2 regions of the Terribacillus sp. FSL K6-0262 genome follow, and region 2 is predicted to be linked to the other one. Evidence: a T-box and tRNA genes for the amino acid it is inferred to sense, from the RefSeq annotation. Region 2 holds a T-box; the other holds one or more tRNA genes.

Region 1 (7,316 bases), 310 kb from region 2:
GGATCAATGATTGGGGTGAAGTCGTAACAAGGTAGCCGTATCGGAAGGTGCGGCTGGATCACCTCCTTTCTAAGGATAATTGGAAAAGGTGAAGCGACTGTTCAAAAGCGTACGGATAGATCAGATCGGTTACAGACTCCGGGTTTTGGAGTCAGGAAACGAGATGAACTATACGCTAGCTTTTAGGAGCTGAACCTGGACATTGGAACTACTACTTCGTAGTAGACACGTAATTGGGTTGTTTGTTCAGTTTTGAGAGATCAATCTCTCTTGTGAACCTTGAAAACTAGATAAGAAACAACATGCCAGAACATCAAACTTTAAAGCAAGACAATATATATTGTCGCGATTTAATGCATCATGCGTTATTAGTTAAGTGAAGAAGGGCGCACGGTGGATGCCTTGGCACTAGGAGCCGATGAAGGACGGGACTAACACCGATATGCTTCGGGGAGCTGTAAGTAAGCTTTGATCCGGAGATTTCCGAATGGGGGAACCCGCTATCCGTTATTGGATAGTACGCATTACTGAATACATAGGTGATGCGAGGCAGACCCGGGGAACTGAAACATCTCATTACCCGGAGGAAGAGAAAGCAAATGCGATTTCCCAAGTAGCGGCGAGCGAAACGGAATCAGCCCAAACCAGAAGGCTTGCCTTCTGGGGTTGTAGGACACTCCTTTGGAGTTACAAAGAAACCATGTAGACGAAGCGGCTTGGAATGGCCCGCCATAGAAGGTAAGAGCCCTGTACTTGAAATGTGGTTTCCTCCGGAGTGTATCCTGAGTACGGCGGAACACGTGAAATTCCGTCGGAATCCGGGAGGACCATCTCCCAAGGCTAAATACTCCCTAGTGACCGATAGTGAACCAGTACCGTGAGGGAAAGGTGAAAAGCACCCCGGAAGGGGAGTGAAATAGAACCTGAAACCGTGTGCCTACAAGTAGTCGAAGCCCGTTAATGGGTGACGGCGTACCTTTTGTAGAATGGACCGGCGAGTTACGATCCCCTGCAAGGTTAAGTTGAAAAGACGGAGCCGCAGCGAAAGCGAGTCTGAATAGGGCGACATAGTAGGTGGTCGTAGACCCGAAACCGTGTGATCTACCCATGTCCAGGGTGAAGGTCAGGTAACACTGACTGGAGGCCCGAACCCACGCACGTTGAAAAGTGCGGGGATGAGGTGTGGGTAGGGGTGAAATGCCAATCGAACACGGAGATAGCTGGTTCTCTCCGAAATAGCTTTAGGGCTAGCCTCAAAGGATGATGGTTGGAGGTAGAGCACTGATTGGACTAGGGGCCCTCATCGGGTTACCGAATTCAGTCAAACTCCGAATGCCAATCAATCTACTTTGGGAGTCAGACCATGGGTGATAAGGTTCATGGTCGAAAGGGAAACAGCCCAGACCGCCAGCTAAGGTCCCAAAGTGTGTGTTAAGTGGAAAAGGATGTGGCGTTGCTTAGACAACCAGGATGTTGGCTTAGAAGCAGCCATCATTGAAAGAGTGCGTAATAGCTCACTGGTCGAGTGACGCTGCGCCGAAAATATACCGGGGCTAAACACACCACCGAAGCTGCGGATTGACATCTACGATGTCAGTGGTAGGAGAGCGTTCTAAGGGCTGTGAAGGTCGATCGTGAGGACGGCTGGAGCGCTTAGAAGTGAGAATGCCGGTATGAGTAGCGAAAAAAGAGTGAGAATCTCTTTCATCGAAAGCCCAAGGTTTCCTGAGGAAGGCTCGTCCGCTCAGGGTTAGTCGGGGCCTAAGCCGAGGCCGAAAGGCGTAGGCGATGGATAACAGGTTGATATTCCTGTACCACCTAAATCCGCTTGAACGATGGGGGGACGCAGGAGGATAAGGAAAGCGCGCTGCTGGTCATGCGCGTCCAAGCCGTGAGGAAGTTGAGCAGGCAAATCCACTCAACATGATTCCAGGCGGTTATGGGGAGGGAAATTTAGTACCGAAGTTCCTGATTTCACACTGCCAAGAAAAGCCTCTAGTGAGGAAATAGGTGCCCGTACCGCAAACCGACACAGGTAGGCACGGTGAGTAACCGAAGATGATCGGGAGAACTCTCGTTAAGGAACTCGGCAAAATGACCCCGTAACTTCGGGAGAAGGGGTGCTTCTTTTTAGGAGAAGCCGCAGTGAAAAGGCCCAAGCGACTGTTTAGCAAAAACACAGGTCTCTGCAAAGCCGTAAGGCGAAGTATAGGGGCTGACACCTGCCCGGTGCTGGAAGGTTAAGGGGAATGGTTAGGGACTTCGTCCCGAAGCTGTGAACCGAAGCCCCAGTAAACGGCGGCCGTAACTATAACGGTCCTAAGGTAGCGAAATTCCTTGTCGGGTAAGTTCCGACCCGCACGAAAGGTGCAACGACTTGGGCACTGTCTCAACGAGAGACCCGGTGAAATTATACTATGCGTGAAGATGCGCATTACCCGCGACAGGACGGAAAGACCCCGTGGAGCTTTACTGTAGCCTGATATGGAATGTTGGTACAGCTTGTACAGGATAGGTGGGAGCCTTGGAAACCGGAGCGCCAGCTTCGGCGGAGGCATCCGTGGGATACCACCCTGGCTGTATTGACATTCTAACCCAGAACCGTCATCCGGTTCGGAGACAGTGTCAGGTGGGCAGTTTGACTGGGGCGGTCGCCTCCCAAAGAGTAACGGAGGCGCCCAAAGGTTCCCTCAGAATGGTTGGAAATCATTCGTAGCGTGCAAAGGCAGAAGGGAGCTTGACTGCGAGACCTACAAGTCGAGCAGGGACGAAAGTCGGGCTTAGTGATCCGGCGGTGCCGTATGGAAGGGCCGTCGCTCAACGGATAAAAGCTACCCCGGGGATAACAGGCTTATCTCCCCCAAGAGTCCACATCGACGGGGAGGTTTGGCACCTCGATGTCGGCTCATCGCATCCTGGGGCTGTAGTCGGTCCCAAGGGTTGGGCTGTTCGCCCATTAAAGCGGTACGCGAGCTGGGTTCAGAACGTCGTGAGACAGTTCGGTCCCTATCCGTCGTGGGCGTTGGAAGTTTGAGAGGAGCTGTCCTTAGTACGAGAGGACCGGGATGGACGCACCGCTGGTGCACCAGTTGTTCCGCCAGGAGCACAGCTGGGTAGCTACGTGCGGAAGGGATAAGTGCTGAAAGCATCTAAGCATGAAGCCCCCCTCAAGATGAGACTTCCCATCATTTTAAATGAGTAAGATCCCTCAGAGACGATGAGGTAGATAGGTTCGAGGTGGAAGCGTGGTGACACGTGCAGCTGACGAATACTAATCGATCGAGGACTTAACTAAAAAACGAAAAGCGGAAAAGGCCGTTTAGAAACGTAGGAATAAGCGAGAAAGCCCGTAGTGGAGTGTACTTCTTCACGAAGGGATTTATCGCTTAGGCCATAGTTTCTGGCCCTTGGAGCTGGATCTAGCCGCAGCGCCAGATCCCTTAGTAAGTCAACGCCAAAGACCAAGCACTCCGGTGCTTGGCACGCATGAGATGTACAGCATGAATGTTTCTTATCTAGTTTTGAGGGTTCATTCCATATGAATTCTTGAATTGTCTGGTGGTAATAGCGAAGAGGTCACACCTGTTCCCATGCCGAACACAGCAGTTAAGCTCTTCAGCGCCGATGGTAGTTGGGTTCGCCCCGTGAGAGTAGGACACTGCCAGGCAGTTCTTTTTTGTATACATAATTGATATTATTCCACAGTAGCTCAGTGGTAGAGCTATCGGCTGTTAACCGATCGGTCGCAGGTTCGAATCCTGCCTGTGGAGCCATTGCTTCCTTAGCTCAGTCGGTAGAGCACCACCATGGTAAGGTGGGGGTCAGCGGTTCAAGTCCGCTAGGAAGCTTAGAAAGAAGAAAAGTATTAGAGAACATTCTCTAATACTTTTCTTAGTTTATAGAAATAACAAAAGGACATACAGTGACAGAGCATTGAACTCGATTTTCTTTTTATTTTTGTTTTCCATGTAGCACTCTCGCAGTTATAAACCATCATTCTATTAGATCATTGATATTATAGAGTACAACAACAGAAGTCGCATACAATTTGTATGCGACTTTTTAATTTGGGCTAGACATTATATAAATTTAGATTTTCTTTACGATCTTTCCCGGGTGGCTTGCCAAACATTTTCCTGTATTCCCTGTTAAAATAAGATGGGCTTTCATAGCCAACTTGGAAGGCAGCATCAGCAATCTTCATATCTTTTCCAATAATCAACCGCCTTGCCTCATGAAGACGTAATGCTCTCTGGTATTGAATCGGAGTCATGGTTGTAACTTGTTTAAAATGATGATATAAAGCTGATGGGCTAAGGCATACTTTTTTAGCTAGTTCATCTATCCTTATTTCTCGAGAAAAATTTTCCTTTAAGTAATCCAGAACAATTGCTACTTCAGATAATTTACTTCCCTTGGCAACAAGTTTTTTTACTGTGTCCCCATGTTTTCCTTGCATAATGCGGTATAGAATCTCCTTAATGATGAGAGGTGCAAGTATTTCTGTATCCTCAGGGGTATGAAGCAGTTTCACGAGTCTGCTAACCGCATCCAGAATAACTTCATCTGTCTGTTCTACAAATATTCCTCGCTCTGAAACATCTTTATTGGTACTATGTTGCTTATACTCTTTTGAAACCTCTGCAATCTGCATCATGTTAAAATTCAATCGAAGACATAAATAAGGCTCCATCGCACTTGCTTCTAGAATTTCCCCGATAACAGGCAAATCGACAGTTACGACTAAGTAATCTCCTTTTCCGTAAAAGAAGTCCTCTCCAATGATAGAGATCCCTTTTCTTCCTTGCAGAACAATGCATAAAGCAGGTTCATGCATTGTATGTACAGGCTCCAGTGGTTTGGCTGAACGAATGAGTTCCAACCCGGGGATAGATGTTAGATTCGTACCTTCCTTGGCAGCAAATTTTGAGACTAGATCTGTAAGTTCCTCTCCTTTTGATTGCAACTGTTCTTTTGGCGGCATGGATAATCCCTCCTTTTATATAGCTTTTTGGTTATTGGAGGATAGGGCAAGAATTAAAGAGATGCCGGCTACCGCTCCATGTTAATTTTCGCTGATACTAATAGTAGAACAGAAAAGGAGCTGATGATATGAAAAAGAATAATGATACTTACGTTGGTCTATGGGTTACTAAAGATCGATATATCAGGCATGAGCTGCTGCCCGAAGGACGCTATATTGAAGCTCGTGGTGATGTCGAATGCGCTTATACAGGTAATTATCAAATAACAGGTGATCATATTGAATATCATGATGATACAGGATTCACAGCTGATGGAGATTTTCAAAACGGGATACTATATCATGCAGGAATGGTCCTGCATCGTGATAATGGATAAGGATTCCCCATAGTAAATTAATAAAAAGAGGATGATACAAGGATGAGTATAAAGAATAAAGTTGTTCTTGTCACCGGAGGAAGCAGCGGCATCGGAGCAGCAACTGTTGAGTTATTAGCTCAAAATGGCGCCGTGGCAATAGCAGCAGCGCGGAGAACAGATAAGTTAGAAACACTCGTATCCACTCTTCTCCAAAAAGGATATAGTGCAGATTATAAACAACTGGATGTTACAGACTTTGAACAAATGCAGCATACCGTACAAGAAATAATCGAAGCATACGGAAAAATCGATGTCATCGTAAATAATGCAGGTGTAATGCCCTTATCTAAATTGGAATCCCTGAAAATCGCTGAATGGAATCGTATGATCGATGTAAATATCCGTGGAGTTCTGCATGGTATTGGAGCTGTGTTGCCGATAATGAAAGAGCAGAATGGCGGACATATCGTCAATATAGCTTCGATAGGCGCGTATGAGGTTACCCCGACTGCAGCAGTTTATTGCGCAACCAAGTATGCTGTCCGTGCTATCACAGAAGGTTTGCGGCAGGAAGCAACGAATAATGTTCGAGCAACTGTAATTGCACCGGGTGTAACGGAATCTGAATTAGCTGATCATATTACCGATGAACAGGCGAGTGAGGCTATGATCGAGTATCGAAGACTAGCGCTTCCTGCTTCTGCTATTGCACAAGCAATTCTTTATGCAATATCGCAGCCGTTAGAGGTGGATGTAAGTGAATTAATTGTAAGGCCTACTCTATCACGATAAGGAGGTCGGATTTTATATCATGAAGTAGAAGAATGTTAATTGGCATTAGAAACTAATATTGATAGTTACAAGAACTGATTAAAAAAGGGCTGAGTGAACTCGGCCCTCCTCAGGTTAAGAGCCATTATTATATCTGTTCGTTTTTATATGGTTCTGTACATCCGCTGTCCATTCTAAGGTTACAGTTCATTGAATGTAGGTCGGCTACTTCTTTATTATACTGTTATATTAACTATACATATCTGTGGTGTCATGTTTTAAATAGGTACACTGGAAATTCTTTTTTCACTAGGTATGACTGGTAGCCGTAACAGAATAATGATGGTAGTAGATACGGGTGAACCAAGTGAGTCTTCCTTACTTTTTTAGCTCTTGTAACGTAATAAAATGCCTGCCATACAATTTTTGAACAAATGTAGGACTCTTTGAATAAAGGATGGGATTAATTTGGTACCCCGGATTTCGATGACGATCAAAGTAATTGGCAGCAGATTATATAAAAAAGCGACCACCTCATTTATTGCAAATTCTACTTATTCTTCGTCATATCATAACTGGTGCTGATTAGATCATGAATCTCTTCCACAGGGACAGTGCCGTCCAATATGATGGAGTTCCAATGTTCTTTATTTAAATGATAAGCGGGTATTATGGATTTGTATTCATCACGCAGCTGCTCGTTCACACCAATTTCATTTTTTACATTGATCCAAATCTTGTTCTCTCTTTCGAATATCCAAGCAAATGTTTTATCATTATCTTTATGTCTCATCAGTGTCCAATTATCATCTTTGAATGGCTGATCTTCATATACATCTTTATATTGCTTACAATAATCAATAGCTTCTTGCCTGCTCTTCATAGAGAATCAGCTCCTCATGCATATAATTATCCTTTTCCCTCTTGGCAGATTTCCCACATATAATATTTTAGCAAATTCGCCCTTTAAACTTAAAAAGTAAGCTTTGATATTCAGGAAGGGAAAAGCCGCATACAAGCGTATGCGGCTTTTGATTATTTCCGGTACTTCTGATAATTCTTATTTCCGCCGGAAAGATTATATACTTCGTCAAACCCCAGATTCCGCAATACGTTTTGGGCGGCATTGCCTGTCACACCGCTGTTGCAGTAGCAGAGGGTAGGTTTCTTTGGATCGAGTTCTTTTGCTTTTTCACGGAGTT
Region 2 (7,316 bases):
TGAATAGGCTTATAGCTAAAAAGATAATAGGGAAGATCAATACTATATAGATATATAAGTCATTATCCTGACTGAAGAAATAGTATGGTGTAATGTAGCTATATATCTTAAGGAATATATTTTCAGATGCTATACTCCAAAGACCTAATATTGGTACGACAACCGCAATGGCCATTCCTAGAAAGCCAGTCACTCCGGGTTTTGGAATAAGAGTCGATAACAATAAGGACAATCCTACAAAATAAGATACAAAAACGATGGATTGCATAAGTTCCGGGACGTGAAAGGCCTTGGAGAAGGGGATAATTAACAATAAGGCAACGAATAAGCAAACGATCCAAAAAAATAAATTCCCAAGAAACTTACCAATCACAATGTTTTCTCTTGAGGTTTTTGTCGCAATGAACCTGATGGTCCTGGATTTAAATTCTTCATTTATCGTACTGTGTGTGAGAGTGGATACAAAGAGGGGGCTTGCTATGAGAATCAAGATCAATAGACCTGTTGCATATGCGCTATCACCTAATCCCAATTCTTGAAGTTGACGTTGAAATGAACTGACAAGTTTGGCTGCGCCAAGTGTTACACCGAAGATAACACCTATTATGATTAAAGAACGTATGCTTTTGAACAAACTTTTAAATTCTCTGAAACAAACGGCTAACATTATTAGTTTCCTCCTTCAAACACTTTTTTATGGGAACACCAAGGGAACTTTCAAGGATATGGTATCAAATACTTCACATGACATCCAGAGTTTTTTGAATAAAGTTAAGATAAACCTTAATTACTTTAAACAAAATAATAAAAATATGTTTAATTTTATTAAAATCGTGTTATTATTATAACCAAGGGGGGAAAGAGATGAACAAGAAGGACGTTCCTTCGTGGATCTTATCGTTGGATTCTGAAGACCTTGAATTTATACGTAAGTTCATCCTTAATTCTGGTTCATTAAAGGACTTAGCCAAAGCGTATGAAGTATCTTATCCAACAGTGCGGCTAAGATTGAATCGACTGATACAAAAAATTGAATTAGTGGAAGAAAGTGAATCTGAAGAGTTGGTTAGCTTTATAAAGAAATTAGCAATAGAAGAACGTATAACACTTGAAGATGCTCGACTAATCATCCAAAAATACAATAGCGAAAAGGAAGGGATTTAAATGCCTGAGTTATCCGTATTCCTCATAATCTTTGTTTTGTCAGCAATCCAATATTTTATGGCTACTAGAAATGGCTTCATATTCGGTTTTTTCATACCTGTAATATTTATTGCTGCAATGTCTTGGATGTTTATTACAAACAGACTTGAAAGTGTCACTATGTTCGTTGTACTACTGATCATTGGATTAATCCTATTGATAGAAGAGTGGGTCAGAGGAAGAAAATCCCTTCAAAAACGACGTCATAAGGAAATGGATATTATGAAAACAAAAGACCTTTGAACGTCATATTCCCTGTTTAAAAGAATATACATGGAAATACAGTTATAGTATAATATGTGCACCCATGTTTTCATTCTTCTATACAATATCTTCTCTGAAGCGTAAGCTGTATGAGACGAATCTTATTCTGGTCGTGGGGGCCTAAATAAGAATATGTATGGAAGCTAATAAACAGCGCCCACTGTTTATTAGATAGAAAAGGGATAGAGGTTGCGACTCTATCCCTTTTTTTAATAAGTATTAGTTAATGATGGAATCAATCTTATCGCTGATCCACTCGAAAGTAGCACCGTTTTTGATCCAGTTCCAAACTGTGCCGATATTTTTTGCTGCCCAGTTGTATGCTGCCCCTGATAGTCTTGAAATTAGCGCCCATGCTGCTCCCATAATTTTTCATTCTCCTTTTTTTCAAATATTTTGCAAGCTTGCACAATCAATATAAAACAGCAAAATCTTTAATACAATAACATTTTCCAAAATAATCTAAATTCGTACTTTCATAATAGTCCCTTTTCCCTCTTTTTGGAATATTATTAACTAAATGTAAAAAGTGGGTTGTTTAACTTCATATTTTCTTTATCATTATTAGGAGAAATATGGTGCTATAATTTCACTGTATAAACATTTATAAGGGAGATTTCTATGCATTTAACACTTAAAGAACCTTCCAAGAAAATTTCTCCGTATGCAATCAAGTATTGGAGATTAGTCGATATTATCGTCTATTCAGTCGTATTTTGTATATTAGGAGTACTATACCTTCTAAAGACTACTTATAATTGGCCTAATTGGTGGGATACTGTTTTCCTTTTAGGTACTATCCTTTTAGTACTTTCCTTCATAATTGAGTTCTTTTATATACCAAAATTCAAGCAAAGGACTTGGAGATATGAAGTTAACGAGAACAGCATTCAACTCAAATATGGTCGTTTCCTGAAGAAGTCTTATAAAATCATCCCTATGAATAAGGTCTACTATGTAAACACGTATCAGCACCCTCTGCTGAAACGATATAATCTATCCACTCTAAAAATTGGTACTATAGCTTATGTACACGAAATCCCAGCGCTACCTGAACAAGAAGCCCAGCACATTCGCCAACTGATATCCGACTTGTCCGGAATGAATATAACCAATTCCAATGGGGAAGCGAGGCATATCGATGGGTAGTATAAGCAATCCAGAAACAGTCTATAAAAGACTCCCTCCATTATGGATGGGTTTAAAAGCTCTCCGGTCGCTGAGAGAGATAATCTTCTTCTCGATATTTTTATCGGTTATCTCTACAACTAGGTTTTCGCCTTTCCCTTTTGATAATGTCAAATGGATTATTGCAGCTTATAGTATTTATAAAGCTATCTCAATTGTCCTAGAATGGAAGCATTTTGGATACTTCTTTGATAATGAAGGGCTGCATATAAAGAGTGGTCGCTTTATAAAGATAGACCGGCACATTCCATTCCAACGAATACAAGGTATAAATGAATATACACCTTTTTTCCATCGATTATTAGGATTAACCATACTTTTATTAGACGTAGGAGCAAATGATAATAAAAGCTCAGTAAAATTAGACATGTTAACTCATGAAAGTTCAAAAGAGATTAAACATAATTTAATTAAGTACGGTTCTATACTGAAAGACAATCCAGATGCGGAAGAACAAGAAATGAGTACTCTTAAGCATCCTTTAAGGAAAACTATCTATCAAATCTCTAATAAGGAGATTATTATTGGATCAGTTACATCTTTAAAGCTTGTTTTGTTCTTTACGTTACTTTATTCATTTTATGGAAATGTAGAGAGGTTATTTTCCGTCCAACTGAATGTGGAACAAGTAGTAAGTTTCTTTACAAGTAGCTGGTGGCTCATGTCTTTGGGAATATTATCATTGCTTATCATATCCACTGGGTATGGTGTACTTAAGACTTACCTTAAGTATGGTGACTTTTCCGTAGCTACTGATCAAAATAGAATCTTTATCAGCAAGGGAAGAGTAAATAAAACAGACTTTTCAATTCCAAAACACAAAATACAAGCTGTAAGTATCAAATATTCATTACTAAATAAACTTACCGGTCTAGTTAAAGTACGAATAATTAGCACTAATGACAGTGATAATCAAGAAGTCCAGACCTCCAATGTTCTGTTTCCCTTTATTAACGAGAAGAAAGCAAGATCCCTTATTGAAGAAATGTTACCCGAATTTCGTCTACATGAAGTTATGACTACAGTTCCTAAAAAGTCTATAATCCCAAAGCTGATACGAACAAGTTACTTATGGTTGGCAGCAATAGCAATAGTATACTTCTACTTGCCTTCTTTTTGGTACGTAGCTTTTGTATTAGTATCCTATATCCTGATTAGTCAAATACGAAGTGGGTTATTTAGTGGCTATTCTTTTGAAGGAGATAGTATTCAGTTAAAGAAATGCAGATTGTCGAGCACTGTTATTATCACCTCCAGATCTAGATTGGAGGAATTAAGATTTTCACAGACCTTAATGCAAAGGATATTCAATCTATCTTCTTTTGCTGTAGTATCACGCTCCAATCCTGCAAAGACTACCAGAATGTTGGATGTTCCTTTTAAAGTATCCATAGAGTTATACACTATGTATAAAGCAGATGCTATCAGAAAAGGCAAACTGACTGCATGACAATATAGCCGAGGATTCCAAATTGTCAGGGAATGATAGAGATAATGAAGAAATAACAGGAGATAATAATAAGAAGATTATTAGCAGAAGTATCCATCCAGGTCAAAACCACAAAATATCTTATTCCCAATGGATCCATATAATATAATATAAATAAAATACTGCATAAACGGCTATTGCTCCACTTAAATAAGAAGAACTAGGAGTAAAGAGAGAATATCTCTAATCATAGTGAGAAAATACGAAGATTTCTTTAAAGCGATGAGCAGACTGGTTCTAATACTAAATCAATACAAACAGAAATGGAGGTCATTTAAGAAAACAAGGTTAAAAGAAGTGCATATTAATGAAGGGCAACAATATTTATATGTTGCCCTTTGGTTATGTAATACCTTATAAGATGTATCCGCTTTACTACACTAAAACTAAATCAATTGATAATAGCTGATATATCCGATCTGCCTATCTTTTGATGCGCTGTGTAATCAAATCATTATATAGTTTTTTCCGTTCCGATCCAATCCTGCATAAAAATCCCTCATTTCCATTTGACGTCTATATCCAGTATCTGTATAATGAGCATACAACACAACAGAAGCGTTGATAAGGACAACATGCACGCGCCTCTTTCTTCCAGAGAGCGAAGGAAATGCTGGAACCTTCGCAGATAAGCACATGCATTACCGCCTTGGAGCTATTACGGGGAACTCAAGTATCCGTAATCGGGAAGACCGTTATCGCTTTTTTAAGAGCATCAGCTGTTTGCTGGTGGAATTAGGGTGGAACCACGACCGCAATCGTCCCTTCAGGGAGATGACTGCGGTCTTTTTTATTTACAATTTCATATCGGAAAAGCAATGCGAAGGACATGATGCAAGTCATCCCTCTCCTAAACAGAAAGCAGGGTCAACGGCTGAGAGCCCTGCAGGAGAACGATTTGGATTACCACCTTCAAGCTATGGCGGGGAAGTCACAGTATCCGCTATCGGAGGAACCGTTATCTCATACAAGCGCCAATGCATTGGCGGAAATCTGGGTGGAACCACGACCACAATCGTCCCGATCACGGGAGGATTGTGGTCTTTTTTATTTCAAAGGAGGAAATTATCATGAACAAACAAGCTGAAGCAGAAAAACGGAACCATCGTAAACTAGGACAGCAGCTCGAGCTATTCCTGAGCATGGAGGAAGCACCAGGCATGCCCTTCTTCTTGCCAAAGGGAATGGCACTGCGCAATAAACTGGAGGAATTATGGAAAGAAAAGCATGCCCAAGCTGGCTACGATGAAATCAAGACGCCGATCATGATGAAGCAGCAGCTCTGGGAACGGTCCGGTCACTGGGATCATTATCACGAAAATATGTATTTCTCCGAAGTCGATGATCAGCGCTACGCCATCAAACCGATGAGCTGTCCTGGTGCAGTGCTGATTTATAACAGCAAGCTCCGCAGTTATCGGGATCTCCCCCTGCGCTATGCCGAATTGGGCTTGGTGCACCGTCACGAACTATCCGGTTCACTGAACGGGCTTCTGCGCGTCCGATCATTTACACAGGATGACGCGCATCTATTCGTCCGTGAGGATCAAATCGAACAAGAAGTGGAAAAAGTCCTTCATTTGATCGATGATTTTTACAGCCTGTTCGGTTTCTCTTATGAGGTAGAGCTATCCACTCGTCCAGAAGATTTCATGGGTTCCCCCGCAATTTGGGATCAAGCGGAGGCTGCCTTGGAGAATGTCCTTGAAAGACAAGGGATCGCTTATAAGGTGAATGCCGGTGACGGTGCATTTTACGGTCCGAAAATCGATTTCCACATTCTCGACAGTCTCGGAAGAAGCTGGCAATGCGGCACTGTCCAGCTGGATTTCCAAATGCCGGAGAAATTCGGCTGCAGCTATATCGATCAGCAAAACAGCCGCAAACAGCCAATCATGATCCATCGTGCCATCTATGGATCGATCGAGCGCTTCATGGCCATTCTCATCGAGCATTATGCAGGCGACTTCCCCTTCTGGCTGGCACCGGTTCAGGCAAGCATACTCTCGATCAGCGATGCGCACGCAGAATATGCCAAGGCCGTTGGCGAGTATCTTCAAAAAGCAGGCTATCGCGTGTCCGTTGACGATCGTTCGGAGAAAATCGGGCTGAAAATACGGGAAGGCTCCCAGCAGAAAGTGCCTTATCTGCTTATTGTCGGGGATAAGGAGATGCAGGATAAAACAGTTGCTGTCCGGAAGCGGCCAGAGGGAAACATCGGGGAGATGTCTTTAGGTGATCTCCTGAAGCAATTCGAAGCATAAAAAAGCGGATGCTCCCAGAGAGTATCCGCTTAAAATATGCCGATCAATTCCTTTGTATAATTGTGACGCTGATTATCATAAATATCTTCTTTATCAAACAAATCGAGCAGCTCGCCATCTTTCATGACTGCGATGCGCTGGCAAAGCTGATAAACAGCAGCAAGGTCATGGGAAATAAACAAGTATGACATACCTAGTGTTTCCTGGAGAGAAGCAAGAAGCTTCAATATCGCTCCCTGGGAAAGGACGTCCAGGCTTGCCGTTGGTTCATCCAGGACGATGAGCTTGGGCTCGATGCTGATGGCACGGGCAATGGTCACCCGTTGTTTTTGTCCGCCGCTCAGCTCATGCGGAAAACGATCCCCCAGCTCTTTTGGCAGTTCCACCGTTTCCAGCAGCTGCTGTACAAATGCTTGCTTGGAGGAGAAATGAAAGTGCCCTAGCTGAAGTTCATGCTGGAACTGCAAATATGGATCCAGCAGTGAATCTTTGATTCTCATCTTCGGATTCAAAGAGGCGGTTGGATTTTGGAAGACGGTCTGTACGTTGCGGCGATAGTTTCGAAAGTCTTTCCGGCTGGCATTCGCAAGGGGGTCTCCATTAAATATAATCGATCCGCCATCAATTGTCTCTACTCCCAACAGGCAGCGCGCCAATGTACTTTTTCCACATCCGCTTTCCCCTACCAAGCCTAAGCTTTCACCTTCGTGAATGGAGAGAGAGACATCATTGACAGCCAGCTTACCGGGAGTATAGCTTTTTTTGAGATCATGCATTTCGACAACGCGCCTCATTTGCTTATCTCCCTGACGCGCATGGGCAATGTCGGGGCAGCTTGAATCAGCTGCTTCGTATATGCATGTTCCGGCTGATGGATGAGCTTTTGTTTTGTTCCGACTTCCATGATC

What was found. The T-box of region 2 lies ahead of thrS (threonine--tRNA ligase). A T-box ahead of a tRNA ligase gene usually reads a tRNA of that ligase, here a tRNA-Thr.
Region 1: it has a tRNA-Thr gene. The T-box ahead of thrS (threonine--tRNA ligase) is inferred to sense a tRNA for this amino acid. The anticodon was not compared.

What each region holds. Positions count from the first base shown of each region.
Region 1 is NZ_CP150277.1:1,487,885-1,495,200, reverse strand. Features, by position in the region: rRNA gene MHI54_RS07730 (16S ribosomal RNA) at 1-69, shown strand, start outside; rRNA gene MHI54_RS07725 (23S ribosomal RNA) at 371-3,295, shown strand; rRNA gene rrf (5S ribosomal RNA) at 3,555-3,667, shown strand; tRNA gene MHI54_RS07715 (tRNA-Asn) at 3,699-3,773, shown strand; tRNA gene MHI54_RS07710 (tRNA-Thr) at 3,776-3,848, shown strand; gene MHI54_RS07705 (AraC family transcriptional regulator) at 4,073-4,984, opposite strand; gene MHI54_RS07700 (Atu4866 domain-containing protein) at 5,113-5,361, shown strand; gene MHI54_RS07695 (SDR family oxidoreductase) at 5,404-6,135, shown strand; gene MHI54_RS07690 (MmcQ/YjbR family DNA-binding protein) at 6,665-6,997, opposite strand; gene MHI54_RS07685 (FAD-dependent oxidoreductase) at 7,150-7,316, opposite strand, start outside.
Region 2 is NZ_CP150277.1:1,793,179-1,800,494, reverse strand. Features, by position in the region: gene MHI54_RS09350 (hypothetical protein) at 1-667, opposite strand, end outside; gene MHI54_RS09345 (DUF2089 family protein) at 865-1,164, shown strand; gene MHI54_RS09340 (aureocin A53 family class IId bacteriocin) at 1,687-1,833, opposite strand; gene MHI54_RS09335 (PH domain-containing protein) at 2,089-2,616, shown strand; gene MHI54_RS09330 (PH domain-containing protein) at 2,609-4,105, shown strand; T-box leader at 4,697-4,913, shown strand; gene thrS (threonine--tRNA ligase) at 5,122-6,408, shown strand; gene MHI54_RS09320 (dipeptide/oligopeptide/nickel ABC transporter ATP-binding protein) at 6,438-7,202, opposite strand; gene MHI54_RS09315 (ABC transporter ATP-binding protein) at 7,199-7,316, opposite strand, start outside.